Regions from separate parts of the Halomonas sp. YLGW01 genome, predicted to be linked through region 1. Evidence: riboswitches for the same ligand, from Rfam matches in the RefSeq annotation. Region 1 holds a riboswitch; each other region holds the start of a gene.
What was found. A riboswitch is a leader RNA that binds a small molecule or an ion and turns the genes downstream of it on or off. The one in region 1 is predicted to bind thiamine pyrophosphate.
Positions count from the first base shown of each region.

Region 1 (9,668 bases):
AATACCTGCTGGCCTTCATCCTGCTGCAGCTCTGGGGGCCCTCGATGCTGCCGGCGGTGGTGGCGCTGGCGATTCACAACGGCGGCATCATCGGCCACCTGGTCGGCCGGCGCAGCAACGAAATCCGCCTGCGTCCGGACGCCCCACGGGGCCTTTCGCGCTATGCCTATGAGCTGACGCCGCGCCTCTATGGCCCCTTCCTCGCGCTACTGTTCTATCGCTGGGAGATCATCATGCGCGAGACGGCCATTCTCGGCATTCTCGGCATCACCACCCTGGGGTTCTACGTCGACAGCGCCATCCAGGAGATCCGCTTCGACCGCGCCATGGTGCTGATCCTGATCACCGCCCTGCTCAATATCGGCGTCGATGCCCTGGCCCGCCACCTGCGGGCCCGGCTGCGCCTGCGTCATACCGCCAACTGCGAGCCCTGACACCGGTAACCGCCCCCGAGGCTGACTACACTGAACCCTAGCGCAGGGGGAAAGTGCCGCTGCTCCGCCTTCATCGACAGGGAGTGCCGGCCCATGCCATGGCAACGCCCGCTGCTCGGCTCGCTGCTGATCCTGCTGGTATTGGCCGACCTGCCTGCCCACGCCGATGGCATCGCCACCCTGGAGAGCAGTCGCGGCAATCGCCTGCTGGAGATGACCGTTCGCTGGGCCGATGATCGGCTGCGCCTGGACTTTCCCTCACGACCGGCGAGTTACCTCCTGCGCCGGGGTGACGCCGCCTATCTGGTCACTGATCTCAACCGTGGTCGGGTGGTCATCAGCCTGACCAACCTCCGACGCCTCGCGAAGCGCACCCGCAACGAGAACCTGGCGGAGCATCCCCGCCCGGCGGCCGAGCTCAAGGTGCTGGAGCCGATGCACAAGCAGGAGGCCGTGGGCGGCATCGAAGGCGAGGTCTATCGCCTGCACTGGGTCGATGGCCGGGGAGAGCCCCACGAGGAACGACTGGTGGTCAGCGATCATCCCCTGGTGGCCGAGCTAATGACGGGCATGCAGGCCTATTACCGTGCCCTGAGCGATCGGCCCGACCCCATCATCAGCGCCCTGGTGAAACGAGACCTCGGCATGCTGCGCCTCACCGGGCGCTTCCGGCTACTGTCGATATCCGGCGAGACACCCGACGCCACCCTCTTCGCGCTGCCCGACGGCGCCAAGGTCATGGAGGCCGTCGAGGCGCAGGGCGAGGCCGGGGATCGGGAAGAGGGAGAGGACGAGGGAGAGAAGAAGGATGCACCGACGGGCTCGCCGGCAGGCCCCTTACCCGGCACGCAGGGAAAGGAGCCCTCGAACGGCTAGCTGGCGTCGAACAGCCAGGGCACCTTACATGTCGTGAACGTGCCCTGGCGGCTGAGCCTAGTCCGGTAGGTCGGTGACCGCGCCCGTGGAGGCGGAACTCACGGTACGGGCGTACTTGGCCAGCACCCCACGCCGATAGCGCGGCGCCGGCTGCTGCCAGGCGGCCCGGCGACGCTCGAGTTCCGCTTCATGGAGTGCCACCGTGATGGTGTCGGCTTCGGCGTCGATGGTGATCTCATCGCCATCCTCGAGCAGCGCCAGCGGCCCGCCGTCGAAGGCCTCCGGGGTGATGTGGCCGACCACGAAGCCGTGGCTGCCACCGGAGAAGCGCCCGTCGGTGATCAGCGCCACCGAATCACCGAGCCCGCGCCCCATGATCGCCGAGGTCGGGGTCAGCATCTCGCGCATGCCGGGGCCGCCGCGCGGCCCCTCGTAGCGGATCACCACCACGTCGCCGGCCACCACGGTGCCGTCGTTGATGCGGGCCTGGGCCTCCTCCTCTGAGCCGAACACTCGGGCGGTGCCGGTGAAGCGCACGCCTTCCTTGCCAGTGATCTTGGCGACCGCCCCCTCGGGAGCCAGGTTGCCATGCAGGATGCGCAGGTGGCTCTCGGCCTTCAACGGCGCCGTGAGCGGCGCGATGATACGCTGATCGTCCGGGTAGGCCGCCACACCCGCGAGGTTCTCGGCGAGCGTGCGACCGGTCACGGTCAGGCAGTCTCCGTGCAGGAGTCCCGCCTCGAGCAGCATCTTCATCAGCGGCTGGATGCCGCCGATCTCGATCAGCTCGCTCATCATGTAGTGACCGCTGGGGCGCAGGTCGGCAAGCACCGGCACCCGTTTGCCGAGCCGGGTGAAGTCATCGAGGGAAAGCTCGACGCCGACGCTGTTCGCCATGGCGATCAGGTGCAGCACCGCGTTGGTGGAGCCGCCCAGCGCGATCACCACGGTGATGGCGTTCTCGAAGGCCTCGCGTGTCATGATGTGCGAGGGGCGGATATCGCGCTCGAGCAGCTCGAGCACTTGTGCCCCGGCGGCGGCACAGTCGTCGCGCTTGGCCTTTGAGACGGCATTCTGCGCCGAGCTGCCCGGCAGGCTCATGCCCAGCGCCTCGATGGCCGAGGCCATGGTGTTGGCGGTGTACATGCCGCCGCAGGCACCGGGTCCGGGAATAGCCGTCTCCTCGATGTGCTTGACGTCGATGAGGTCGAGATCGCCCTTGGCGTGGGCGCCCACCGCCTCGAACACCGAGACGATATCGGTGTGGTTCTCGCCGGGCAGGATGGTGCCGCCGTAGACGAAGACGCTGGGGCGATCGAGCCGCGCCAGACCGATCAGGCAGCCGGGCATGTTCTTGTCGCAGCCGCCGATCGCCACCAGGCCGTCGAAGCCCTCGCAACCGGCCACGGTCTCGATGGAATCGGCGATCACCTCCCGCGACACCAGGGAGTACTTCATGCCCTCGGTGCCGTTGGCGATGCCGTCGGAGATGGTGATGGTGTTGAAGATCACGCCCTTGCCGCCGGCACCGTCGGCCCCGGCCCGGGCTTCGTCGGCGAGGCCATCGATATGGCTGTTGCAGGGCGTGACCTGGCTCCAGGTCGAGGCGATGCCCACCTGGGGCTTGGCGAAGTCCGCGTCGGTGAAGCCCACCGCACGCAGCATGGCGCGACTGGCGGACTTGCCGAGACCATCAACCACCGGGGCGGAATGACGCCGGCGCGGATCCTTGGGGGTATCGGACATGGAGCCTCCTATCAGCGGATTGATCGTCAATCTCCTGATAGTGGGCGCCATGTCATGGCCTTGCAAACCCTCTGGCGCCTCCTAGCCAGTGCGGGTGGCCAACGCCGGGCGCAGGGAAGCGACGAAAAGGCTGACCAGCGTCGAGGCGAGCAAGGCGCCGAGGAAGGGCGCAAGCGTCGGCACTCCGCCGGGGAAGCTCGCCGCCATCAGCCCCGCCATGAAGCTGCCCTGAGCCAGCCAGCCGGGCAGCACGGCACCCAAAAGGCCCGCCAGGCCGCCGGCTACCGCGGCGGCGGTGGTCATGCGCGGCCACAGGCCGAGCAGCACCGGCACCACCGCCGAGGCACAGAGCAGATCGGCGATCAGGAACAGCCGCAGCACCGAAAGATTCTGCAGCGCCAGCGCCACCACCGGCACCATCAGCGCCACCGTCAGCCAGCGGGCCATGGGCAGGCCCAGGCCCGTCCGGCCGCTTTCGCTGCCATCGCCCACCGCCAGCGAAGCGATGGCGTTCTGCAGGGTATCGACGCTCGAGGCCACCAGGGTCACCGCCAGCACCAGGCCGAGCAGCTTGAGGCCGGCGGGCGCGTCGATCAGCAGCGCGAAGAATGGCATCGGCGGCTCGCCAAGTGCGATCCCGGACATGGCGGCGAGGATGCCCAGGCCCCCGACCACCGCGACCACCGCCACGGTCACCAGGCCGCCGAGAAGCGCCCCGCGCCCCAGAGCCTGGCCGCTCTTCGCCGCCCAGACCCGCTGCCAGTAGCCCTGATGGAAGAGATTCGCCGCGGTGACCGCGATCACCAGGGTCGCCGCCACGGAGAGCGCACTGCCAGTCGGAATGCCCGGCATCTCGGCCGTTTCCGGCAAGGCCGGCAGCCGCGACAGGCCCAGCCAGCCGACCACCGCCAGCAAGGCGATCAGGAGCCCCGCCTGCCAGCGGTCGGTGGCGAGACTCGCCCGCAGCCCGCCGAGCGCCGTGTAGAGCAGCGTGGTAACGGCCACGCCGATCACCACCAGCGCCGGCGACACCTCGGAGAGCAGCGCGGTGATGCCGCCGATGGCGGTCAGCTCCGCGGCCAGGAAGCAGGCCATGTAGAGGATCGAGATCAGTGACACATAACGGCGCACGCCGGTCCCGTAGCGGCGCTCGGCGAACTCGCCGATGCTGCGCCCCTCGGGCAGGTAGCGGCGGATCGCCGGACCACAGGCGGCCAGCACCACGAAGGGCAGCGCCGCGCCCAGCGCATAGCCTGCCAGCGCGATAGGCCCCACGAAGGCACCCACTTCCGGCGGCGCGAAGAGAATCCACGCCCCCATGCCGGAGGCCAGGAAGGATAGCCCTAAGGTCGAGGCGGTCTGGGAGTTGCGGGCGGTGACATAGTCATCAAGAACATCGTCCTCGAGAACATCTTCATCAAGCGCCCCGTTAGTACGCCGGGCGCGCAGGCCAAGCCAGGTGAACAGCACAAGCGCCGCGCCCAGCGCGGCAAACGTCGGGTAAGGCATGTCGCACTTCCTCCGCCGGTATGATCCGGATCAGGTTCCAGGGTCAGCACACGGTGCACTCTCAGTCCCGGCTCGGCCGTGTCTCTGGTGACGGCGCGGCCGGGGACTCCCCTGGCGACAGTGAATGAATTGTGGGTATGACGAGGGGATTATCTCGTGTTGAAGCGGCGGCGTCATCCCGCCCGGGCCAGTCATCTCTCCCGCTCAGGTAATGGCCTATCCGGCCGATAACCTTGACGATGCCCGGAAGACCCGACACCAACAACCACCTGCAGGGACTCAGGATGCTATATACCGCCGCGAAGGAGCACGCCGAAGGGCGCCTGCACCAGATCTTTGCCATGCCCTACAAGGCCTTCGACAACGATGTGCCCGAGCGCAACCTCCATCTGCGCGTGGCGCTCGAAGCCCTGCTGGGGAAACCGCTACGCGAGGGGCGCCTGACCCTGCAGGTGATCTACGGCTGGGAGAATGGCAGCTTTGCGCCGGCGGACCTGCATCACAGCGACCATGCGCTGGGTTCGGCAGATGACATCACCCGCCTTCTGGTCCGCTACAAGGATACCCAGGAAACGCCAGCGCCCCGCCCGGATGCTGCCGCCACCCTGCTGTCCGAGCCGCTGGAGAAGGCGATTGCCGATGCCGAACGCACCGGCCAGACCATCGACAATGAGACGCGCCGCATTCCCGCCCGCTGGCCCACGTTTCCTCAGGGCTTGAGCCTCTACACCTTCTTCAAGGTCTATCATCGCCTGACCTATGGCGAGGACGAGTCCTACCGCTCGATTCGCTGCCTGACCGCCGCGGGCCAGCGCGAGATCCATGAGTTCCACCTGGAAGAAGGTGAATTCGCCGTGGTCACCCCGCAGCAGGATGCTCCGGCTGGCGAGGTGAAGCTGGTGCTGCATGTCGGTCAGGTCGAGCCGGTGATGGCGCTGCTGGACAAGTGCGCGATCGCGGCGTAAGTGAGGCGTCTACTCGAACTCCACCACCTGGCGCACGGCCTGACCGGCGGCGAGCTGCTCGAAGCCGTCGTTGATCTCGTCGAGAGTCAGCACCCGGGAGAGCAGCCGGTCGACGGGTAGCCTGCCTTGCTGGAAGAGGGCGACGTAGCGGCCGACGTCGCGCACCGGCACGCAACTGCCCACGTAGCTGCCGCGAAGGGTGCGTTCCTCGGCCACCAGGCTGACCTGCTGGATGGCCACCTTACGCTCGGGGTGGGCGAGGCCGCCGGTAACGGTCAGGCCACCGCGACGAGTGATCCGGTAGGCGAACTCCAGTGCCTTCTCGGAGCCCGCCATCTCGATGGCGCAGTCCACGCCGCCCTGGGTCGCCTCGCGCACCTGCTCGGCACAATCTGCGGCGGCGCTGTTGAATGTTTGCGTCGCGCCCAGTTCCGCGGCCAGCGCCAGCTTGTCGTCATCCAGGTCGATGGCGATCACCTCGCTGGCCCCCGCCACCAGGGCGCCGAGCACGCTGTTGAGCCCCACCCCGCCGAGGCCGATCACCGCTACCGTCTGGCCGGCGCGGATGCCCGCCGAGTTGATGGCGGCGCCCACGCCGGTAAGCACCGCGCAGCCGAACAGGGCGGCATGACGAAACGGCAGCCGCGGGTCGATCCTGACCAGGGAGTCCCGGGAGACCACCGCATGATCGGCGAAGGCGGAAACCCCGAGGTGATGATTCACCGGCGTGCCGTCGGCGCGATGCAGGCGATGACCGCCGCCGACCAGGGTGCCGGCGTTGTTGGCCTGGGCGCCCGGCTCGCAGAGGGCCGGCCGCCCCTCGGCACAGGGCGCGCAGTGTCCGCAGCTGGGCACGAAGACGGCCACCACATGATCGCCTTCCTTCAGGTCGGTGACGCCCCGGCCCACCGCCTTGACCACCCCGGCCGCCTCGTGGCCGAGCGCCATCGGCACCGGGCGCGGCCGGTTGCCATCGATCACCGAGAGATCCGAGTGGCACAGGCCGGCGGCCTTGATCTGCACCAGTACCTCGTTATCGCCAGGCGGCGAGAGCTCGAGTTCCTCGATCTCCAGCGGTCGGGTCTCGTGATAGGGGCGAGCACGCCCGATCTCCTGCAGCACGGCGGCATTGATCTTCATGTCGTGGATCCTTGTTGTTTTTCGTGAGGGCTCGAGAAAGCGCAAAGGCTCCACGGTAGGCCAGCGCGTTCACCAGCGGCAATTGGACTTAGGTCAGCGCCACGGTGCCGGTCTCGGCTCATGCGACGTCCCGACGCAAGCGGCCCCGCCTGCTATCAGACGGGGCCGCTCGAAACCACGGCTGACGGATGCTCAACCCAGCGAGATGGTGCTGTTGATGCCGCCGGAGACGTTCTCGGGCTCGAACCAGCGGGCGGTCACGGTCTTGGTCTGAGTCCAGAAGGCGATCGCCTGCTTGCCGTTGGGGCCGAGATCGCCAAGCTTCGAGGCCCGGGAGCCGGTGAAGCTGAAGTAGGCGACCGGCACCGGGATCGGCACGTTGATGCCGACCTGGCCGACGTCGATGTCACTCTCGTAACGCCGTGCCACCCAGCCGGAATTGGTGAAGATCGAGGTGCCGTTGCCGTTGGGGTTGGCGTTGACGAAGGCGATGGCCTCATCGAGGGTCTCGACGCCCACCACGCACAGCACCGGCCCGAAGACCTCCTCGCGGTAGATGGTCATCTCGGCGGTCACGTCGCTGAACACCGTGGGGCCGACGAAGTTGCCGTTCGGGTAGCCCTCGACCTTGAGGCTACGGCCGTCCAGCGCCAGGGTTGCGCCTTCCCGGGCCCCGGCCTCGATCAGCCCCTCGACGCGTTCCTTGGCCGCGGGCGATACCAGCGGGCCGAGATCGGCGTCGCGCTGGGTGCCGGGACCGACCTTCATGTTGCGGGCACCCTCGACGATGTCGTCGAGCCAGGCCCGCGCCTCGCCCACCAGCACCACCACCGAGTTGGCCATGCAGCGCTGGCCGGCGGCGCCGAAGGCCGAGCCCAGCAGGTTGTTGATGGCCTGGCTGCGGTTGGCGTCGGGCATCACCACGCAATGGTTCTTGGCGCCCATCATCGACTGCACCCGCTTGCCGGCCTCGGAGCCGCGGCGGTAGAGATGCGTGCCCACATGGGTCGAGCCGATGAACGACAGCGCCTTGATGTCCGGGTGATCGCAGATCTGATTGGCGACATCCGGGCCGCCGTGCACCACGTTGAGCACCCCGGCCGGCACCCCGGCCTGGTGGGCCAATTCGACCAGGCGCATGGTCGAGGACGGGTCCTGCTCCGAGGGCTTGAGGACAAAGGTGTTACCGGTGGCGATGGCCAGCGGGAACATGAAGCAGGGCAGCATGATCGGGAAGTTGAAGGCGGTGATGCCCGCCCCCACGCCGAGGGGCTGATTGAGGGTATAGACGTCCACCTCGTTGGCGGCATTCTCGGCAAGCTCGCCGAGCTGCAGGCTGGGGATCGAGCAGGCATGCTCGACCACTTCCAGGCCGCGGCCCACCTCCCCCTCGGCATCCGGCAGGGTCTTGCCGTGTTCCTCGGTGATCAGAGCGGCGAGCTCGCCGGTATGCTCGCGGATCAGCGCCTGGAAGGCGAGCATGATGCGCATGCGCTTGGCCAGCGGCACCTTGCGCCAGGTCTTGAAGGCCGCCTGGGCGCTGGCCACGGCGCGGTCGACCTCCTCGCGGGTGCAGAACGGCACCCGGGCGACCACTTCCTGGGTCGCCGGGTTGAGCACATCGCGCCATTCCCCGCTCTGGGAAGGCACCGGCTGACCGTCGATATAAAGGGTAATCTCACGCACTGACATGATGGCGGCTCCTGGGCAGGCCTCGGTCCATGGCGACACGACGCCACGCGGGACAGCCTCTTGTGATTGTTGGTGAACCGGCAGGCTACATCGTTTCAAGCCATGGCGATCCAGGCTTCGACTTTCTGTGCATATCGACACGGCCAAGATGCACGAAGCGGCTAGCTCGAGTGTAGGCAGTGGATGAATTGACACACAACGGCCAGCGCAGCACATTGCTTGTGCAAAAACACACAAACCCCATCATTCTCGAAAGGCCCACGGGAGGCCCCTTGCGATGCTCGACTGGCAGGACATTCAGGTCTTTCTCGAGGTCGCCCGCAGCGAGCGGCTGACCGATGCCGCACGGCGCCTGGGGCTCGATCACTCGACGCTTTCACGGCGCACCCGGCGCTTCGAGCAGAAGCTCAACACCCAGCTCTTCGAACGCAGCACCCACGGCTACCGGCTCACCGAGGCGGGCCATCGCCTGCAGGCCCATGCCGAGGAGATGGCCCGCCACGCCGCCGAAGCCGCCGAGGGCCTGAGTGATCAGGACCGACAGCTCAGCGGCCAGGTGCGCCTGGGCGTCACCGAGGGCTTCGGGACCTGGGTGATCGCGCCCCTGCTTTCCGCCTTCGGCGAGCGTCATCCGGCGCTGACGCTGGACCTGCTGGCCCTGCCGCGGGTGGTCAACCTGAGTCGCCACGAGGCCGACCTGGCGATCACCGTGGAGCGCCCGAGCAGCGCGGGCCTGGTGATCTCGCGGCTGTGCGACTACCGGCTGCGACTCTATGGTAGCCGCGACTACCTGGCCCGCCATGGCCGGCCGGCCACGCGGCGTGACCTCGGCCGGCATCGGCTGATCGGCTATATCGATGACCTGATCTTCAGCGACCAGCTCAACTACCTCGACCCCCTTCTCGCGCCCTCCCGGGAGCCTCAGTTCAGCATCCGCAGTACCAGCGTCACCACCCAGTACAGCGCGACCGTGCAGGGGGCAGGGCTCGCGGTGCTGCCCTGCTTCATGGCCGAGCAGCATCCGGCGCTGGAGGCGGTGCTGACAGACGACGTCGACCTCACCCGCCAGTTCTGGATCACCGCCCGCCAGGAGCAGCGGCGCCTGTCGCGGGTCCGGCTGACCTGGGATTACCTGCGCGAGACCATTGAGGCCAACCGGGCCTTCCTGATGGGCGAGCCTGGCGAGAGCCTCGCTTGCCCACCCGCCCGGCCCGAACGCTGAGGCGGACGACCTCTCCTGCATGCACGATCGTCGATGAAAATTAGCTATCGGCTTCTTGAGTAAAGAAAAATTGAAGCCCTGAGG
Region 1 is NZ_CP062005.1:674,754-684,421, reverse strand. It holds gene IEJ03_RS03195 (ABC transporter permease) at 1-434, shown strand, start outside; gene IEJ03_RS03190 (hypothetical protein) at 528-1,310, shown strand; gene ilvD (dihydroxy-acid dehydratase) at 1,368-3,056, opposite strand; gene IEJ03_RS03180 (sodium:solute symporter) at 3,138-4,565, opposite strand; TPP riboswitch at 4,555-4,688, opposite strand; gene IEJ03_RS03175 (hypothetical protein) at 4,805-5,530, shown strand; gene IEJ03_RS03170 (zinc-dependent alcohol dehydrogenase family protein) at 5,540-6,670, opposite strand; gene IEJ03_RS03165 (CoA-acylating methylmalonate-semialdehyde dehydrogenase) at 6,863-8,362, opposite strand; gene IEJ03_RS03160 (LysR family transcriptional regulator) at 8,640-9,584, shown strand.

Region 2 (9,668 bases), 880 kb from region 1:
CTGGACTGGGAAGACGGTTTATGGTGCTTGGCACTGCTGGTTTTTGCTGCCAGCTGGCTTGGCGATGTCGCCCGGACACTGAAATGGCCGGAATCCGCCACGGGGAATGGCATAGGCATGCCGCTGTGGCCCATTTTGGGCGCTGTTTTGCTGATATGGTTACGCTGTCACGGCCCGACCGCGCGGCATTGGTGGCTGGGTCTTTCGAGCGGCGCTTTGGCAGCAGGCTTCATTGCGCTTTTTGAAAGACTGGTTCTTGCATACTCACGCGCCAGCAATAACATGAATGCTATCCCGTTTGGCAATTTGGCCTTGCTGCTTGGCTTTCTGTCCTGGCTGGCAGCGCTTTGGTGGATATATCGGCTACCCCAACCTCGTCGCTCCGATCACCGTTACTACCTTTTGCTATCTGTGGCTGGCGGCATGGCTGGCCTGTTGGCATCGTTGCTATCCGGTACACGCGGCGGCTGGTTGGCGATGCCATTACTCGCTTTGATGCTCTATGTGGCCTGGCACCAGATGCCCAGAAGAGAACGACCACGGTCGATAGCGCGATATGTAGGATGTGGAGCTCTGCTTTTGGCCGTCATGCTAGTGGCTGTTCCTCAAACGGGGGTCAGTCACCGTCTGGTCGCAGCTGTCGCCGACGCGCAAGAATACTGGCAAGGCGAAGATCGCGATGGATCTGTCGGCCTTCGCTTGGAGATGTGGTTCGGTGGTTTTCAGCTCTTTGCAGAGCGTCCATGGACAGGATGGGGAGAGGGTCGTCTGGAAGCCGCTCGAGATGCCTTGGTGGTGCGACATATCCTGCATCCCGGCGTCAGTTACTATGATCAACTGCACAGCGACATTATCGATACGGCGGCCCGCAGGGGAGTGCTGGGGCTCTTCAGTTTGGCGATGCTCTATGGAGTGCCTCTGTTCCTTTTCTCCCAACGGCTCAGAGTCTGCTTGCCTGGTGTGAGGATATTGGCCATAGCGGGCATAATGACGCCTTTGGCGTTCATGGTTTTCGGGCTTACGCAATCCATGCTCCGCGATGTGCACGGCCTGAGCGGCTACCTCGGCCTCAGCATCGGTTGCTGGGTGATACTGAGGCGCGAAGAGCAGCGTGGTTTGTACCAAGAAGGTGGCCGTTCCTGCCGGTGCTACATTGCCGGCGCCCCTGGCGGCGAGCCGCGATGAGCACGCTCATCACTGCTTTCGGCATGCTAGCGGGCATTCTCCATACCCATTCTGGCCTTGCATGTGTACCATTCCTGCCCGAAACGGCATGTGACTGGGCGTAAGCGTTTGAGCGCGGGTCACCAGAGACTTACAGGTTATTTATTGGTAGGAGTAACGACATGAAGATCACCATTTTCGGCACGGGGTACGTGGGGCTGGTCACCGGGACCTGCCTGGCCGATGTGGGGCATGATGTCGTCTGCATGGATGTGGATGCCGACAAGATCGCCCGCCTGCATGAGGGCGAGATTCCGATTTTCGAGCCGGGGCTGGAAAGCATGGTGACCGCCAATGTGGCGGCGGGGCGGCTGCGCTTCACCACAGACTCGGCCGAGGCGGTAGCCCATGGGCGGCTGCAATTCATCGCCGTGGGTACGCCACCCGACGAGGACGGCAGCGCCGATCTCAAGTACGTGCTGGCGGTGGCCAAGACCATCGGCGAGCACATGGACGAGCATAAGGTCATCGTTGACAAGTCCACCGTGCCGGTGGGCACTGCCGATCGCGTGCGTGCCGCCGTCGCCAGCACCCTTGCCGAGCGTGGCGTGGAAATCGACTTCGATGTCTGCTCCAACCCGGAATTCCTCAAGGAAGGGGCGGCCATCGAGGACTTCAGTGGCGGCGCCCGCATCGTGGTCGGCACCGACTCCGAGCGCGTCAAGGCGCTGATGCGCGAGTGCTACAGCCCCTATAACCGCAACCATGAAAAGATGATGTTCATGGACGTGCGCGCTGCCGAGCTGACCAAGTATGCGGCCAATGCCATGCTAGCGACCAAGATCAGTTTCATGAACGAGATCGCCAATCTGGCCGAGCGCCTGGGCGCCGACGTCGAACAGGTGCGCCAGGGCATTGGCAGTGATCCGCGCATTGGTTATCACTTCATCTACCCAGGCTGCGGCTACGGCGGCTCATGCTTTCCCAAGGACGTCCAGGCGCTGGCACGCACCGCCGGCGAGGTCGACTATCCGGCCGACTTGCTCAATGCCGTCGAGAGTGTCAATCGCCGCCAGAAGAGCACCCTGTTTGCCAAGCTCAACCAGGCCTTCGATGGTGACCTGTCCGGCAAGACCATCGCCCTGTGGGGGCTGGCCTTCAAGCCCAACACCGATGACATGCGCGATGCGCCGAGCCGTGATGTCATGGAGGCCCTATGGGCCGCCGGTGCGAGGGTGCAGGCCTATGATCCGGAGGCCATGAAGGAATGTCGCCGGATCTATGGCGAACGCGATGACCTGGTACTGGTCGCCGATCGCATCCAGGCGGTGAAGGGTGCCGATGCGCTGGTGATCTGCACCGAGTGGAAGGAATTCCGCATTCTCGACTTCGATTGGCTGAAGGCGCAACTCGCCATGCCGGTGGTGGTGGATGGGCGCAACCTGTTCTCGCCGAAGGCGGTCAAGGATGCCGGGCTGATGTATTACGCCGTGGGGCGCGGTGATTCCCTAGCGTCCGCTTCAGCATGAGGGCAGAGGTCATCAGAAGACGCAAGGCGGCGATTGCGATTCGACAGGTGGAAAAGTCCACTGGTGCCAGTCGTGTCGCCTTGGCACAAGCGAAGCTCCTGAATGAGCTGGGGTTTGAGGTATCGCTACTGGTCGAGCGGGGCAATGCCGAGGTTATTGCGGATCATGGTGCCTCGATCGTTAAGATGTGGCGTTGGCCCTTCAAGGGCGCCTTTCGGAGATTCTGGTTCAATCGGCGGGTTCAGGCCTGGCGTCGCCGGCATCGTCCGGATGTCTTGCTAAGCCATGGCGACTGTGAAACCTCGGATACCGTCTATGTGCATAACTGCGTTCATTTGGCTGAACACTATATTCGTGGGCGTAAGCTCCCTGGGGGGCATGAGGTTGCATCGATCCATGATCATGTGCTCGGCGGCGGCAAATTCCGTCAGGTGGTTGTCAACTCTCGTTTGATGGGCAATGAGCTGTCGCATCGTTATGGGATTGATCCTGCCAAAATCGAGGTCAGCTATCCGGGGTACGATCCGCACCAGTTCAACGTTCAGCACGCCCGCGCTGAACGAGCCCTCAAGCGCCAAGAACTGGGCGTGACCGAGGGTGAAAAGTTAATCGGTCTCGTTACGTCGGGGAACTTCGCCAAGCGCAACGTCGCCGGCTTCATCGAGATGGCAGCCGAACTACAGCGCCGGTATCCGGGACGTTACCGCTTCTTGGTGGTTGGAAAAGACAAGTCGACCAAATATCAGCAGCAGGCACTCGATTCGGGGGTCGCCGACCGTTTCGTCTGGCGCTCGATGGTGCCTGACGTAGAGACTGTCTTTGGCTCACTAGATCTGTTCGTCCTGCCCGCCCACATTGAAGAGTTTGGTTTGGTAGTGGCGGAGGCTATGGCTTGCGGGACCCGCGTACTGGTTTCTGATCGTGTCGGAGCTTCTGAGTTGCTGAAAGATAACCATCCCGATCTAGTGATGCAGCATGAAGCGGACTGTGATGATTGGGCAACGAGGATTGCGTCCTTGGTCGACAGTGAAGACCTATCCAATGGGGATGTACTTGCCAGCTATGTTCAACAATTCTCCTATCTAGCACAACGAGAAAAACTAAGGGCCAGCCTGCAACGCTTGGCTACCGAGGGAAACAACAATACCGATTACTAAGCCCTGGCTGGGGAGGTTCTGCTGGCTGGGCTTTTGCAAGTAAAAGAAAATGCTGGCGAATTGATCCCTTTTCGCCGCCTTGTGCGGAAGCTTTCAGTGCATGATGGTATAAACCTCATTGCACTGAAAGCCTCCCAACTGCCATGTCCGAGATGCGTTCAACCGCTTTACCTGCGGCCAGATCCCCCAAGCTGTTAAGACGCCAGATGATCGTCAGCAACCGTTTCCTAGGGCTCCATCAGCTAGTGCTGGGAGCGATCCTATCTCCTCTATCGTGTGGGGAACGCAGGCGCTCCAGAATCAGTCCTGGCAATGGTGGTGGATACCGCTGGCCATTGCAGCCGGTTGGGGGCTGGTTGAGCTGCTCTTCTTGCCGAGACGGCTAGCGATCCATCGCCTGGCCGTGAAGGAAAGCCGTGACGAAGTCACCTATCTGGCCCTGAAGCATGGCGTGGCACTTCAGGAGATCAGGCTCACCGACAAGGAAGTCGAGGGTAAGCCTGATTAGGGCTATTCGACCACATTCACCGTGATGGTGGAGGACCAGTCGGGGCCATAGGAGCGGTGCTCGCCATCGGCGAACTGAAGCGTCAGCGTGTGTTCGCCCGGTGACAGGCTGAGCTCGTGACTGGTCTGACCGCCGCCGAAGTGGATATGGGCATCGTCGGCGGGAATCACCTCTCCCTTGGCCACCGGCCCTGCGTCAATGATCAGGTGATGGTGGCCGGTACTCTCCTCGATGGTGCCCGCGGGCTGCACATGCATGCCCATCACCTCCATTTCCACCTGTATCGGGTTTGATACTTCAGCACCGTCCTCAGGGCTTGCAAACCCGACGCCCTCCATGGCGATTGCCGGTACGGCCAGCATCGTCAGTGCCAGTGCAGCCAGCCAGCGGCCGCATCTTTGGTTCAGTGTCTTCATCTCGGCATCCCCCAGCGTGTCATGGTCCAGCACAGCATGATGGCATCTTGCTGGTTGAGACACAGCAAGATGCCTGCCTGCACTCAGCGTAGCCGTTTTATGCTGCACCGTTCAGTCCTCGTTCAGCCCCAGAAGGCAGGGAGAGGCCGCTGGCTTATTCATGAATAACCCTTGTCGGGCGCCTCAGCGATCGGCTTGGCCGAATGCAGTGGCGGCGGCTTGCGGATCTGCTTGACCGCAGATCGCAGAGATGACCGCCAGTCCATCGGCGCCTGCTTGCCTGACGGCCTTCACGTGATCTGCGTTCAAGCCGCCGATGGCCACCGTGGGCAACACACTGGCCGTCGCCAGGGCGGCGAGCCCCTCCATTCCGAGTGGCGGTGCATGATCCTGCTTGGTCGAGGTGGCGAATACCGGGCCCAGGCCAAGGTAATCGAGCGGCTCGGGATCCAGAGTTGCAAGCTGAGTGCAGTTTTCGACCGACAGCCCCAGAATGGCTCGAGGGCCCAGGCACCGACGCGCCTCGGCCACGTCACCGTCTCCCTGGCCGATATGTAGGCCATCTGCCTTGGCGGCGAGGGCAACTTCCAGGCGGTCGTTGATGATCAAGGGGACACCAGTACCCTGAAGCGCTGTCATCAGTGTGCGGGCCTGGGCGGTGAGCTCGGTATCGGTGGCGGTCTTGTCACGCAGCTGAATCATCGTGACCCCGCCACGTACGGCGCCAAGCACGGTGTCGATGAGCCCTGCCTGGGCGCATAGCTCGGCATCGGTGACCAGGTAAAGGGACAAGTCGAATGCCTTCGATGGATGATGATTAGACATGTTCGATCTCCAGGTGACGCCCTGACAGTGCGCCGGCGTCGAGGCCATGCAAGGCGTCGAGAAAGGCCACCGAGAAACTGCCGGGTCCCTTGGCGTCCTTGCCGGCCCGTTCGCCGGCGGCGGCATAGCCGTCAAGGGCCGCGACGGTGGCGGCAAAGATGTCCTCGGCATCGGCGATGAAGGCTGCGACGACGCCGGTTAGCGAGCACCCCAGGGTCGTGACCTTGGGCATGAGTGGATGGCCTCCCTCGATCCTTGCCAGGCGCTGGCCGTCGGTCACGATATCCTGTTCCCCGGTGACGGCGACAACGGCGCCGGTCTGCCGCGCCAGCTGAAGGGCGGCGTCGAGCGCGCTATCGGCAGCGTCGGTGCTGTCGACGCCTCGTCCGCCCGAGCTCTGATTCACCAGCGCCATGATTTCCGAGGCATTGCCGCGGATCACTGTGGGGGACAGAGCGACCAGCTGACGGGCCGTCTGGCGGCGGTAAGTGGTGGCGCCGACCGCGACCGGGTCCAGCACCCAGGGCGTGCCGGTAGTCTGGGCGGCGCTGGCGGCCTCGATCATGGCATCGACCCAGTGCGGTGACAGGGTGCCGATGTTGATGGTCAAGGCCTGGGCGAGGCCGGCGAATTCACCGGCTTCCTCGCGCGCATGCACCATGGCTGGAGAGGCGCCGATCGCCAACAGGACGTTGGCCATGGAATTCATGGCGACGAAGTTGGTGATGTTGTGGATCAGCGGCGACGTTTCGCGCACGCGTGCTAGGTGAAGAGCAGGATTCACTGTGGTCATCATGGGCCTCCATCGCGGAGGCGACCGTGGGCAGAGGCTGGATGAGCCTGCCACACGACTCCCTCCGCCGGCATTATCCGGGTCAGGTTCGAAGGGTGCCTCTCAGCCGGCGAGCACCGGCGCCCCTGTCATCAAGAAAAGGTACTATCCCCGCCGACTGCCTGGCTGTAAAGCCCGCAGCGATTCAGCCGGAGGACGGCGCCAGGCCGGCGGCCTCGACCAGTGCCCGGGTGTAAGGGGTCTGAGGATCACCCAGCACCTGCTCGCTTAAGCCTTCCTCGAGCACCTCGCCGTCCTTCATCACCATCACCCGGTGAGCCATGGTGCGCACCACGGCCAGATCATGACTGATGAACAGGTAGCTCAGTCCGCGTCGTGCCTGCAGGTCACGCAGCAGTTCGACCAACTGCTTCTGTACGGTGCGATCCAGCGCCGAGGTGGGTTCGTCGAGCACCACCAGTTCCGGCTCGAGGATGATCGCCCGGGCCACGGCGATGCGCTGGCGCTGACCGCCGGAGAACTCATGCGGGTAGCGGGAGGCACAGTCGGCGGGCAGCCCGACCTCGAGCAGCGTCGCCTGAACGCGCCGCTCGACTTCGGCATCCTCGAGCTCGGGGTGATGAAAGCGCAGCCCCTCGCTGATGATCCTGGCCACCGGCAGGCGCGGTGAAAGCGAGCCATAGGGATCCTGGAAGACAATCTGAAAGCGTCGGCGTTGCTTGCGCAGGGCCGTGCCGCTGAGCGTGTCCAGGCGCGCTCCTGAGAAGTCGATCTCGCCATCGCTTGCGATCAGGCGCAGCAGCGCCATGGCGAGGGTGGTCTTGCCGGAACCGGACTCACCGACGATGCCGAGGGTCTCGCCGCGGCGCAGGGTCAGATCAAGTGGCTCCACGGCCACGAAGGGCGCCGGGGTCTTGGCGAAGAGGCGCTTGGAGCGCGAGAAGGCCACGCGCAAGCCCCGTGCGGCGAGCAGCACGGGCGGTGTGTCGAGTGGCAGTGGGCGGCCGCGAGGCTCGGCATCCAGCAGGGTGCGGGTATAACGACTCTGGGGATCACGGAAGACCCGCTCCACCGGACCGGTTTCCTGTTCGCGCCCCTGATAGAGCACGCAGACCCGATCGGCATGACGGCGTACCAGGTTCAGGTCATGGGTGATCAGCAGCATGCCCATGCCATGGCGCTCGCGAAGCTCCCTGAGCAGGGCGAGGATATCCTGCTGCACGGTGACATCCAGCGCCGTGGTGGGCTCATCGGCGATCAGGAGATCCGGTTCATTGGCGATCGCCATGGCAATCATGACGCGCTGGCGCTGGCCGCCGGACAGCTGATGGGGCCAGGCATCGAGCAGCTCATCGGGGCGCGGCAGCTTGACCTGGATAAGAAGATCGCGGGCTCGTGCGCGGGCGGCCTTGCCGCTGAGGCCCTGATGCAGGCGCAGGCTCTCGCCAATCTGTTTCTCGACGGTGTGCAGTGGGTTCAGCGAGGTCATGGGCTCCTGAAAGACGAAGCCGACCCGACTGCCCAGCAAGCCCTGCCAGTCTCGCCGCTTCAGCGTCGCCAGGTCCGTGTCACCGAGTCGGCGAGAACCGTTGACGCTTGCGTTGTCGGGCAGCAGGTTCATGGCCCCCAGGGCGCTGACTGACTTGCCGGAGCCGGATTCACCGACCAGGGCCACGGCCTCACCCGCGTGGACGGTGAGTGACAGCGCGTCGACGACCGTCTGGCCGTCGAAGCCGATGCTCAGGTCATCCAGGCGCAGCAGGGGGCGGGCGTGATGGGGGGGGATAGACATCGTCTCAGGCATCGTCCGTGCTCCTGATGGCGGCCGGGGTGGTCGCGGGCGTGGCGGTCGCCTTGGGGCTCGCCTGGATGTGGCGCGGGTCGAAGGCATCGCGAAGGCCTTCGCCGATGAATACCAGCAGCGAGAGCATCAGCGACAGGCTGACGAAGGCGGTGATGCCGAGCCAAGGTGCCTGCAGGTTGTTCTTGCCCTGCGCCACCAGCTCGCCCAGCGACGGCGATCCAGGCGGCAGACCGAAGCCAAGGAAGTCCAGTGCGGTCAGTGTGGTAATGGCGCCGGTGAACAGAAACGGAATGAACGTCAGGGTGGCGACCATGGCATTGGGCAGTACATGGCGCCACATGATCAGGTAGGAGGGCAGGCCCATGGCCTTGGCGGCGCGCACGTATTCGAGATTGCGGGCGCGCAGGAACTCGGCGCGCACCACATCGACGAGCCCCAGCCAGGAGAACAGTAGCATGATGCCGAGCAGCCACCACAAATTGGGCTCCACCAGGCTTGCCAGGATGATCAGCAGGAACAGCACCGGCAACCCTGACCAGATCTCGATCAGGCGTTGGCCTATCAGGTCGACCTTACCGCCGAAGTAGCCCTGCACGCCGCCGATGACCACCCCCATCGCCAGCGAGCCGATGGTCAGCACCAGCGCGAAGACCACCGATAGCCGGAAGCCATAGATCACCCGGGCCAGTACATCGCGCCCCTGGTCGTCGGTGCCCAGCCAGTGACGCCCATCCGGCGAGGAGGGAGCCGGCCGGCTCAGCTCCATGTCCAGGGTCTGGTAGGAATAGGGGATCGGCGGCCATAGCATCCAGCCGTCTGCCTCGATGGCCTCGCGCACATAGGGGTCCCGGTAGTCGGTGGCGGTGGGCAGAAAACCGCCGAATTCGGTTTCCGGGTAGTCGACCAGCAGCGGGACGTACCAGTCGCCCTGATAGCGCATGACCAGTGGCTTGTCGTTGGCGATCAACTCGGCACCGAGGCTCAGGATGAACATGCAAAGGAACAACCAAAGCGACAGCCGAGCGCGGCGGTTGCCGCTGAAGACGGCCAGGCGGCGGCGCGTGATCGGCGACAGTGACTGATGAAAGCGGGTGAAGAGCGTCATCAGGCCTCCCTGGTCGCGAAATCGATGCGCGGGTCGACCCACACGTAGGTCAGGTCGGAGATCAGTTTAAGGATCAGTCCGATCAGGGTGTACAGGTAGAGGGTGCCGAAGATCACCGGGTAGTCGCGTTGCATCACGGCCTCGAAGCCCAGCAGACCGAGGCCGTTCAGGGAGAAGATGACCTCGATCAACAGCGAGCCGGTGAAGAAGATGCCGATCAGCGCCGAGGGCAGCCCGGCGATGATGATCAGCATGGCGTTGCGAAAGACGTGGCCGTAGAGCACCTGGCGGTCGCTGGCGCCCTTGGCCCGCGCGGTAAGCACGTACTGCTTGTGAATCTCATCGAGAAAGCTGTTCTTGGTTAGCA
Region 2 is NZ_CP062005.1:1,552,847-1,562,514, forward strand. It holds gene IEJ03_RS07185 (O-antigen ligase family protein) at 1-1,185, shown strand, start outside; gene IEJ03_RS07190 (UDP-glucose/GDP-mannose dehydrogenase family protein) at 1,347-2,693, shown strand; gene IEJ03_RS07195 (glycosyltransferase family 4 protein) at 2,741-3,850, shown strand; gene IEJ03_RS07200 (hypothetical protein) at 4,221-4,358, shown strand; gene IEJ03_RS07205 (DUF4399 domain-containing protein) at 4,361-4,774, opposite strand; gene thiE (thiamine phosphate synthase) at 4,958-5,599, opposite strand; gene thiM (hydroxyethylthiazole kinase) at 5,592-6,395, opposite strand; TPP riboswitch at 6,435-6,529, opposite strand; gene IEJ03_RS07220 (dipeptide ABC transporter ATP-binding protein) at 6,577-8,184, opposite strand; gene IEJ03_RS07225 (ABC transporter permease) at 8,189-9,301, opposite strand; gene IEJ03_RS07230 (microcin C ABC transporter permease YejB) at 9,301-9,668, opposite strand, start outside.
Region 2: linked by a shared signal. The riboswitch ahead of thiM (hydroxyethylthiazole kinase) and the one ahead of IEJ03_RS03180 (sodium:solute symporter) in region 1 are both predicted to bind thiamine pyrophosphate.

Region 3 (9,668 bases), 1.6 Mb from region 1:
GCCTGTCCGGTGCCGTGCCGCCGGTGGTGGGCTACTGCGCCGTCACCGGCACCTTCGATACCGGGGCCATGACGCTGCTGACCATCTTCTGCCTGTGGCAGATGCCGCATTCCTATGCGATCGCGATCTTCCGTCTGGAAGACTATCGCGCGGCGTCGATCCCGGTCTTGCCGGTGGTGCGGGGCATTCATCGTGCCAAGCATCATATCCTCGGCTGGATCCTGGCCTTCATTCCCGCGACCCTGGCGCTGAGCATCGCGGGCTATGCGGGGCCGGGTTACTTCGCCGTCGCCCTGGGCATGGGCGTCTACTGGCTGTATCTGGCCTGCAAGGGCTATCGCGCTCAGGACGAAGTGCGCTGGGCCAAGAGCGTTTTCGGCTTCTCCATCCTGACCATCACGGCCCTGAGCCTGATGATGTCGGTGGATGCGGCCCTGCCCGAGGCGCCGCTGCTCTGGACCTCGCTGCGCTGATCCTTTCCTGATCAGAGTCTCTCTGATCGTTCCAAAGCGTTGAGACGACGGTGAAAGCCGTCGTCGGCGCTTCCTTCCTGCCTCTGTCTATACTGCCGATATCACGCATCGTCTGCGTGTGCCTGAGGTCGGCGCCTGCTGACCTCGTCTGCCGATAGAGGGAGGTGTCCCGATGCTGACGCATGTCTGGGGCCTGATGGCCCATCCGCAACGCGAATGGAAGCAGATCAAGGAAGAGCGCGAGACGCTCACCCATCTCTACGAGCATCATGTGTTGTTGCTGGCGGCCATTCCGGTCCTTTGCTCCTACATCGGTACCACCCAGGTGGGGTGGGGGCTGGGGGGCGAGACCACGATACGCCTCGGCTACCTGGATGCCCTGGGTGCCGGGATCGTCTTCTATCTGGTGATCCTGGCCGCGGTCTATGCGGTGGGCAAGGTGATCCGGGCCATGGCCAAGCGCTTCACACCGACGCCGCCGAAACAGAGCGAGTGCATCATATTCGCGGGCTATGTGGCCACGCCGATGTTTTTAAGCGGTCTGGTGGCGGTCTACCCGCTGATCTGGCTGTGTCTGCTGGCCGGCATCATCGGGCTCTGCTACACCGCCTATCTGCTGTATCTGGGCATTCCCAATTTCCTCAATATCGACCGAGAGGCCGGTTTCATCGTCTCGAGCACCACCCTGGGGTTCGGGGTGCTGATGCTGGAGGTACTGCTGGGCCTCACCGTGCTGCTGTGGGGCTACGGGGAGCGCATCATCCTCTCGCTGCTTGGCTAATCCCCGGCGCACCGGCCCCGTCATGACTCACCGCCAGGCTGCGTTGCCGAAGCCAGAAGGCAGCCTGGAGGTGGTCGCTCACTCACGCTGCGAAGGCCTCATGCCAGGCCGCTAACTTGGCTTGTGGCTTCCAGAGGGCAGCACTAGAGTTTGATCAGGGCCAGGCGGGATTATCCTCCTTGCGCGCGGTGCCGGGACGAACCGACAGGCACCCTGCACGAGGTTGGCCTGAGCCATCTGCATTCATCAGGAGGATGTGCCATGCATGCTGTCGATGTGATGACGCCTACGGTTGTCAGTGTCTCCCCCGCGACGGGAGTTCAGGAGATCGCTCGTCTGCTGCTCGCCCACCGTATCAGTGCGGTGCCGGTGGTCGATGACGACCTGCACCTGCTGGGTATGGTCAGCGAGGGGGATCTGATGGGACGCGTCGAGAATCAGGCCGAGAAACCGACGCCCTGGTGGCTGGCGCTGGTCTCGTCGGGGGCTGAAACGGCCGCCGGCTACATCAAGACGCACGGCCAGGTGGCGCGGGATATCATGACGCACCCGGTGGTCCAGGTGGAGGAAGGTGCCACGGTCGGCGAGATCGCCCGGTTGCTCGAGAAGCGTCATATCAAGCGCGTGCCGGTGACCCGAGACGGCAGGCTGGTGGGCATCGTCAGCCGCGCCAATCTGCTGCAGGGCCTAGCCAGCACGCCGCCGGCAAGCGAAGGCACCGTGGATGATCGCAGCCTGCGCGAGGCCCTCAACAAGGAGCTGGAGGAGAAACTCAACACCGTGCGCGTCAACGTCATCGTCAAGGATGGGGTGGTCGAGCTGTGGGGGCTGGTGGCCAGCGATGAGGAAATGAAGGCGGTGCAGCTGGCCGCCGAGAACCAGCCGGGCGTCAAGCGCATCGAGAACAACCTGAGCCGCATGCCACTGGGCTATGGCGCCATGTAACGGCAGGCGAAGCACCGTGCGGTGAGGGCACGAAGGGTGGGTCGACGAGTGTGAGCCTTCACATGCCCGGCATGTCATGACCTTCGAGGTAAGGGGAAGAGGGAAAAGAAACGAGAGGGAGAATCTACTGGCGCAATCAGCGGCAATGGACCATCTTGGAACAGGGATATAGAACGCTGTTTCAAAACCCTGCTTGTCGAGCATTTCCAAAGAAATGCCCTGATCAGGGTTCCTGATGGAGGAGGTGGTGCATGAAATGGTTCATGATGCCGGTGGTGGCCTGCGTCGCATTGTCAGCCATGGCCGGCAGCGCTCAGGCTCAGCAGATGAGTATTACCCCGGCGGCCTATCTGGGCGCCGATGTCATGTTTTGGGACTTCGACCCGAACGGTCGTTTCTCCGCCGAGAGTGAGGCGCTTAGGCTTCGCGCCGGCATGCAGTTCAACGACTACTTCGCCCTCGAGGGGCATCTGGCCACCGGCGGATCGGATTCGATCGGTCCAGTGGACATCGACCTAGACTACCTGGCCGGCATCTTCGCCAAGGGCTTCCTGCCGGTGTCCCGGGAGTTCCGGCTCTATGGGTTGCTGGGTGCCAGCGAGGTGTCCTTCGAGAACGTCAGATTCGACGGCGACGACAGCGAGAGCGGTTTCTCCGGTGGCATCGGCGCCGAGTTCGACATGAGCCGCAACCTGTCGTTTGGCGCCGATTACATCCGCTATCTCGATGAAGACAGCTACACCTTCGACGGCTTTAGCCTAGGCGCTACCTACCGCTTCTAGGCTCGCTTGTCGCCGTCGCGTCCCACGACCTCGCCTGGCTCCGCCTGACGCAGGCGATAACGGCAAGGCCCCGCAAATGTGAGCATCATTGCGGGGCCTTTTGGGTTTTGGGGCGGGTTAGGTTCTACACCTCCTGGTAGAGCCGGGCGCCCGCGGCCTTGAAGGCTTCGGCCTTTTCTTCCATGCCCTTCATCACGGCCTGACGGTCGTCCTCGAGGCCATGCTCGGCGGCTGCGTCCTTGGCCCCGTTCTTGAAAGCAGCGTCGCGCACCTCCTGACTGATCTTCATCGAGCAGAACTTCGGCCCGCACATGGAGCAGAAGTGCGCCACCTTGGCCGAGTCCTTGGGCAGGGTCTCGTCGTGATAGTCCCGGGCGGTGTCCGGGTCCAGCCCCAGGTTGAACTGATCCTCCCAGCGGAACTCGAAGCGCGCCTTGGACAGCGCGTTGTCACGGCGCTGGGCGGCGGGGTGGCCCTTGGCCAGGTCCGCGGCATGGGCGGCGATCTTGTAGGTGATGATGCCGGTCTTGACGTCGTCCTTGTTGGGCAGGCCCAGGTGTTCCTTGGGAGTCACGTAGCAGAGCATGGCGCAGCCGTACCAGCCGATCATGGCAGCACCGATGCCGGAGGTGATGTGGTCATAGCCCGGTGCGATGTCGGTGGTCAGCGGGCCGAGGGTGTAGAAGGGCGCCTCGTCACACTCGGCAAGCTGCTTGTCCATGTTCTCCTTGATCAGGTGCATCGGCACATGCCCGGGGCCCTCGATCATCACCTGGACATCATGCTGCCAGGCGATGCGGGTCAGCTCGCCGAGGGTTTCGAGCTCGGCGAACTGGGCCGCGTCGTTGGCATCGGCCACCGAGCCCGGGCGCAGGCCGTCGCCCAGCGAGAAGGCCACGTCATACTGCTTGCAGATCTCGCAGATCTCCTCGAAGTGGGTATAGAGAAAGCTCTCCTGATGGTGGTAGAGGCACCACTTGGCCATGATCGACCCGCCCCGGGAGACGATGCCGGTGACGCGCTTGGCCGTCAGCGGCACATAGCGCAAGAGCACCCCGGCATGGATGGTGAAGTAGTCCACCCCCTGTTCGGCCTGCTCGATCAGGGTGTCGCGGAACACCTCCCAGGTCAGGTCCTCGGCCACCCCGTTGACCTTCTCCAGTGCCTGGTAGATGGGCACGGTGCCGATCGGCACCGGGGCGTTGCGGATGATCCACTCCCGGGTCTCGTGGATGTTCTGACCGGTGGACAGGTCCATGATGGTATCCGAGCCCCAGCGGATGCCCCAGGTCATCTTGTCGACCTCGTCCTCGATCGAAGAGGTCACCGCCGAGTTGCCCAGGTTGCCGTTGATCTTCACCAGGAAATTGCGGCCGATGATCATCGGCTCGGCTTCCGGATGGTTGATGTTGCTCGGGATGATGGCCCGGCCGGCGGCCACCTCGTCACGCACGAACTCCGGCGTGATCTCCTCGGGAAGCTGCGCGCCGAAGCCCTGGCCAGCGTGCTGATGGCCTAGGATGCGTTCGACCTCCGCCGTCCCCAGTGCTTGCCTACGCTGATTTTCCCGGATGGCGATGAACTCCATCTCCGGCGTGATGATGCCCTGGCGGGCATAGTGGAGCTGGGTGACGTTCCTGCCGGCCTTGGCACGGCGCGGGGTACGGGTCAGGTCGAACCGCAGTGGGGCGAGCATGGGATCATTGGCGCGGCGGCGGCCGTACTCGGAGCTGGGACCCTCGAGCCACTCGGTGTCGTTGCGCTCATCGATCCAGGCCTCGCGCAGGGCGTTCAGGCCGCGGCGCAGGTCGATCTCGGCATCCGGGTCGGTGTAGGGCCCGGAGGTGTCGTACACCAGCAGCGGCGGGTTGGTCTCGACGCCGTCGGAGGTGGTGGTCGGCGACAGGGAAATTTCGCGAAAGGGCACGCGGATGTCCGGGCGTGACCCCTCGACATAGACCTTGCGCGAGCCGGGCAGGGGCGCGATGGCGGCCGCATCGACGCGGGCCTGTTCGTTGAGGAAGTGCTGGGTGTTGCTCATGCGATGTGTTCTCCCGAAAGCATCAGGGAGGACAAGCGAAGGAGAGACAGGGGCTGGCGGCGAGTCGGACTCATGAGAAGGCGGCCTGCCTGTCGCTTGATCCCTACGCTGGTACCCTCCCGAAGGAATTAACCAGATCAGGTTCAACGGAATCCGTCCTGCCACGCGTGAGGCGTGTTGGGCGATCTCAGCCGGTATCACCGGCACCCCGTCAAGCGAGTGATGGGAGCCGTGGCTCCCGGTGGAGGTCTTCAATAGCTGTTCGGCACCACCCGACCGAACGGCCTGTTGCTACGAGCCCTTCTTCAGCAGGCCCCTTGGCGGAGCAAATGGCAGCGGGCTCATGGCAGTGGGATCAGTCGCGGCGATCCAGCCCCATCTGCCAGAAATCGATCTCGAGCCGCGTGGCCTCAGTGAACACGCGGCTCAGCTCCTGGAAGCGTCGCGGGCTGACCTCCGCGAGGCGCGCATCGAGCCAGGCGCGCTCGTCGTGCATCGCGGCCTGGAAGTCGTCACTTTCGTACATGGCGATCCAGGCATCATAAGGATTGGCCTCGCCGCGCACCGTGAAGGCCTGGGTGTTCAGCCAGTTGGCGATCTCGCCGTAGCCGATCAGGCATGGGGCCAGCGCCACATGCAGGTCGAGCAGGTCGCCGCGGTGGCCGGTCTCGAGCACGTAGCGGGTGTAGGCCAGGGTGGCGCGGGCCTCGGGCAGCCGGGCCAGGTCGTCTTCGCTGATGCCCCATTCGCGGCAGAACCCGATGTGCAGGTCGAGCTCCACGTCGAGGATGGTTTTCAGACCGTCGAAGGCCTGACGCAGCTCGGCCAGGGTACGGCTCTTGTAGGCCGCCAGGGCATAGGCCCGGGAGAAGTGGACCAGGAACAGGTAGTCCTGCTGCAGGTAGTGACGGAAGGCACCTTCGTCGAGGCGGCCGGCGCCGAGGGCGCGCACGAAATCGTGTTCCAGGTAGGCGCGCCAGTCCTGGTGGCAGGCGTCGGTCAGGTCACTGAAGCGATAGCCCATCTTGCCTCCGTTGCGGTCTGGATTCGGGGCACGGGCGGCATAGGGAAGGGCAGGCATGACCGGGCAGGAATGAGCACACGGCTCTTCGGTCACCGCTTGATTCCTACGCCGGTACGAGCCGGATCAGGTTCAACGGGATCCACCCTGTGGCGTGCTGGGCACGGCGCTGGGTGGTCTCAGCCGGCATCACCGGCACCCCGTCAAGCGAGTGACGCCAGTCTAGCAGCTTGTCGCGCCCTTGCCAGTCCGGGTTATGCTGGTGCTCGGCCTTCCCTTTCAAGACGAGGATGTCACGGATGATGTCACCCCCTTCTCCAACGCCCGCCATGACCATGCTGGTGGCCGGCGACCCCGACCAGCTCACCGGCAGTTATGTCTACGATGCCCGTATCGCCGAGGCGCTGCGCGAACGTGGCTGGGAGGTCGCGGTCGAGGGGCTGGCCGGGCGATTCCCGATGCCCGATCAGCAGGCGACCGAGAGCCTCGAGGCTGCCCTGACGCACCGGCCGGACGGCGCCCGGGTGGTGCTCGATGCCATGGTCATGGCCGGCCTGCCGGAGGTGGTGGCTCGCCATGCCGACCGACTCGAGCTCACCGCCCTGATGCATCACCCGCTCGCCGACGAGACCAGCCTGAGCGCCAGTCAGCGGGAAGGCTTTCGCGAAAGCGAGACCCGAGCGCTGGCGGCGATGCATCGGGTAATCGCGACCAGCGCCTTCACGGCCGGGCGGCTGGCCGATTTCGCCGTGCCCGCCTCGCGCATTCACGTGGTCGAGCCGGGCGTGGCACCGGCCCCCTTGGCTGAAAGGGTCACCCGCCATGAGGACGAATGCGAGCCGGCACGGCTCTTGTGCGTGGCGAGCCTCACCCCGCGAAAGGGCCACGAGGTGCTGATCGAGGCGCTCGCCGAGCTGTCCGGTCTCAACTGGCAGTGCGATTGCATCGGGGGGCTGGATCTCGATCCGGCGCATGCCAGCCACATCGAGGCGATGATCGAGGCGCGAGGGCTCGGCGAATGGATGCATCTGCTGGGAACCCGGTCGCCCGAGGCCCTCGCGTCCTACTACGCCGAGGCGGATCTCTTCGTGTTGCCCTCCTGGTACGAGGGCTATGGGATGGTAGTGACCGAGGCGCTGGCCCATGGGCTGCCGGTGATCACCACCACCGGCGGAGCCTTGCGTCACACCCTGCCCGAGGGCGCGGGTCTGGCCGTGGAGCCGGGGGACGCCAAGGGCCTGGCCGCGGCGCTGCGCCGCTGGCTCGAGGACGGCGAGCTGCGGGCGCGGCTTCGCGAGGGGGCCGCTGTGGCGAGGGGCCAGCAGCAGGATTGGTCAACTGCCGCGGCGGCCTTCGCAAAGGCGCTCGGTGAGCCGAGCTAAGGCACCGTTTGGCGTGAGGGCTCGGAGTCAGTAGATACGCGCGCGCCGGAAGTTCGGGTCGCCGGCGGCTTCCTCCGGCGTCTTGCGATAGCGCTTGTATTCCCACTGGTACTGGGCCGGGTCGAGGGCGATGGCGGCCTCGACACTGGCGTTCACGCCGCCGGCCGAGGTGGTCTCGTCGGCCTCATAGACCCGGGCGTCGGCGGCCAGGAAGTGAAGGGCGAAGCCGCGCCCGGGGAGCCGTCTGGCCACTCCCGTGACCACCCGCGCCTGGGTGCGGGCTACCAGCTTCGGCAGCAGGGTGGCGGTATAGGCGGGGCGCCCGTAGAAGGGCGCGAAGACGCCACTGCCCCAGTCGGGCTCCTGGTCCGGCAGGATACCGACGGCCTCGCAGCGCTTGAGCGCCTTGAGCAGTGCCGCCACGCCGCGGGGGGTGGTCGGCACCAGCTCGGCGCCGCGGCGCTCGCGGCCATGGCGAATCACCGGGTCCAGCGGGGCGATCTTGGGCGGCTCATACATGGCGGTGAAGGGGAAGTGCCCCGAGAGCCAGAAGTTCAGCACCTCCCAGTTGCCGAAGTGGGGCGCCAGCACGATGACGCCGCGTCCCTCGGCCCGGGCCTCGTCGAGCAGTTCACGGCCATGGACCTCGACGATCGAGGCCTCGACCCGTTCGGGGTCGCCCATCCAGGCAAAGCCCAGTTCGAGCATGGTGGCGGTGGAGTGCGTCAGGCTCTCGCGAGCCAGGTGGCGGCGCTCGGCCTCGCTGGTGGTCGGGTAGACCACCGACAGGTTGGCCTCGGTGATCCGGCGCTCGCGCTGGCTGAAGCGGTGCACCAGCGGGCCTGCGAGTCGTGACAATCGCCATAGGATGTCAAGGCCTCGCCCGGCCAGGGCCCGCCACAGGGTGGTGATGGCGGTGGCCTGGAGGCGGTCGCGGCGGGAGATCTCGTCACTCATCGCGGATCAGACCAGCCAGGTGGTGACGTTGCTCGGCGCGCGCTGCTCCTGCAGGCCCTTGAAGCCCTTCACGCAGCGGATGATCATCCATACCGCCAGGGCGATCAGCAGCGGCACGCCGATCACCACCAGGGCCAGGGCGGTGGCAATGATGCCGTAGAGCAGGCCGATCCAGAAGGTGCGGATCTGGTAGCGGTAGTGCGCCTCGAGCCAGTCCGGCCCCTTGCCACGGTAGACGTAGGCGATCACCACGCCGATCAGCGGCGTGAAGCCGATCACCATGCCGGCCAGGAAGAGGCCATAGACCACCATGGCCATGGTGGTGTCTGTTCCTCGAGGCGCGGGGGGCGTCTCGGATGGTGTCTGGGGCGGTGTCTCGGGTGCGGGGGTCTGGGGCATGACATCGTCCTTGAGCGAAACGGTCAGGGGTGAATCAGGGTGAAAAAGCGAGCCTTGGCAACATGATACCCGCCAAGGCCAGCGTTGCCATCATCGCCGCGGGCGGTTGATCTCCAGCAGGTTGCCTTCCGGGTCACGCAGGTAGAGCGAGTCCACCGGGCCCTTGCCGCCTTCGCGTGCCACCGGACCCAGCTCCACCGGGACGGAAAGGGCGGCCAGGTGGCGCTCGACCTCATCGAGCGGCAGGCGGCTTGAGAAGGACAGTTCCATGCCACCGATGGCGGGGGCCGCCGCCCTGGGCGTGGCCGGGCTATCGGGGTGTTGCAGGCGCAGGGTCAGGGTGCCCAGATGCAGGTCGGCGTGGCCGGCGTCCTGCTCCTTGGCGTCCATGCCCAGCACCCGGCTGTAGAAGTCCACCGCGCGGGGCAGGTCATCGACGTAGATCACCAGATGATCCAGAGCTGACAGCATGGGGTTCCTCCTTGGGCCGCCGGAACGAACAGGGTAGGCTTGGCGGCGAAAATTTCCATGAGCATACGACGATGACCCAGCCCCTGTCCTGCCCGCTGTGCGACGCCCCCGATGCGGAGCCCTACCACCGGGATGCGCGTCGCGACTATCTGCAGTGCCGGGTCTGTGCGCTGGTCTTCGTGCCGCCTCATCAGCACCTGGACGCCGACGCCGAGCGTGCCGTCTACGACCAGCACCAGAACTCCCCCGAGGACGCCGGCTACCGGCGCTTCCTGTCTCGGCTACAGGCGCCTCTGCTCGCGCGGCTGGCGCCCGGCGCCGAGGGGCTGGATGTCGGCAGTGGCCCGGGACCGACCCTCTCGGTGATGTTCGAGGAGGCGGGGCATCCGATGGCGATCTATGACCCCTACTTCGCT
Region 3 is NZ_CP062005.1:2,558,613-2,568,280, reverse strand. It holds gene cyoE (heme o synthase) at 1-473, shown strand, start outside; gene IEJ03_RS11800 (Yip1 family protein) at 646-1,254, shown strand; gene IEJ03_RS11795 (CBS domain-containing protein) at 1,516-2,199, shown strand; gene IEJ03_RS11790 (porin family protein) at 2,451-2,981, shown strand; gene thiC (phosphomethylpyrimidine synthase ThiC) at 3,106-5,022, opposite strand; TPP riboswitch at 5,106-5,243, opposite strand; gene tenA (thiaminase II) at 5,378-6,046, opposite strand; TPP riboswitch at 6,130-6,256, opposite strand; gene IEJ03_RS11775 (glycosyltransferase family 4 protein) at 6,343-7,425, shown strand; gene IEJ03_RS11770 (lysophospholipid acyltransferase family protein) at 7,453-8,382, opposite strand; gene IEJ03_RS11765 (DUF4870 domain-containing protein) at 8,389-8,781, opposite strand; gene IEJ03_RS11760 (VOC family protein) at 8,872-9,252, opposite strand; gene IEJ03_RS11755 (class I SAM-dependent methyltransferase) at 9,324-9,668, shown strand, end outside.
Region 3: linked by a shared signal. The riboswitch ahead of tenA (thiaminase II) and the one ahead of IEJ03_RS03180 (sodium:solute symporter) in region 1 are both predicted to bind thiamine pyrophosphate.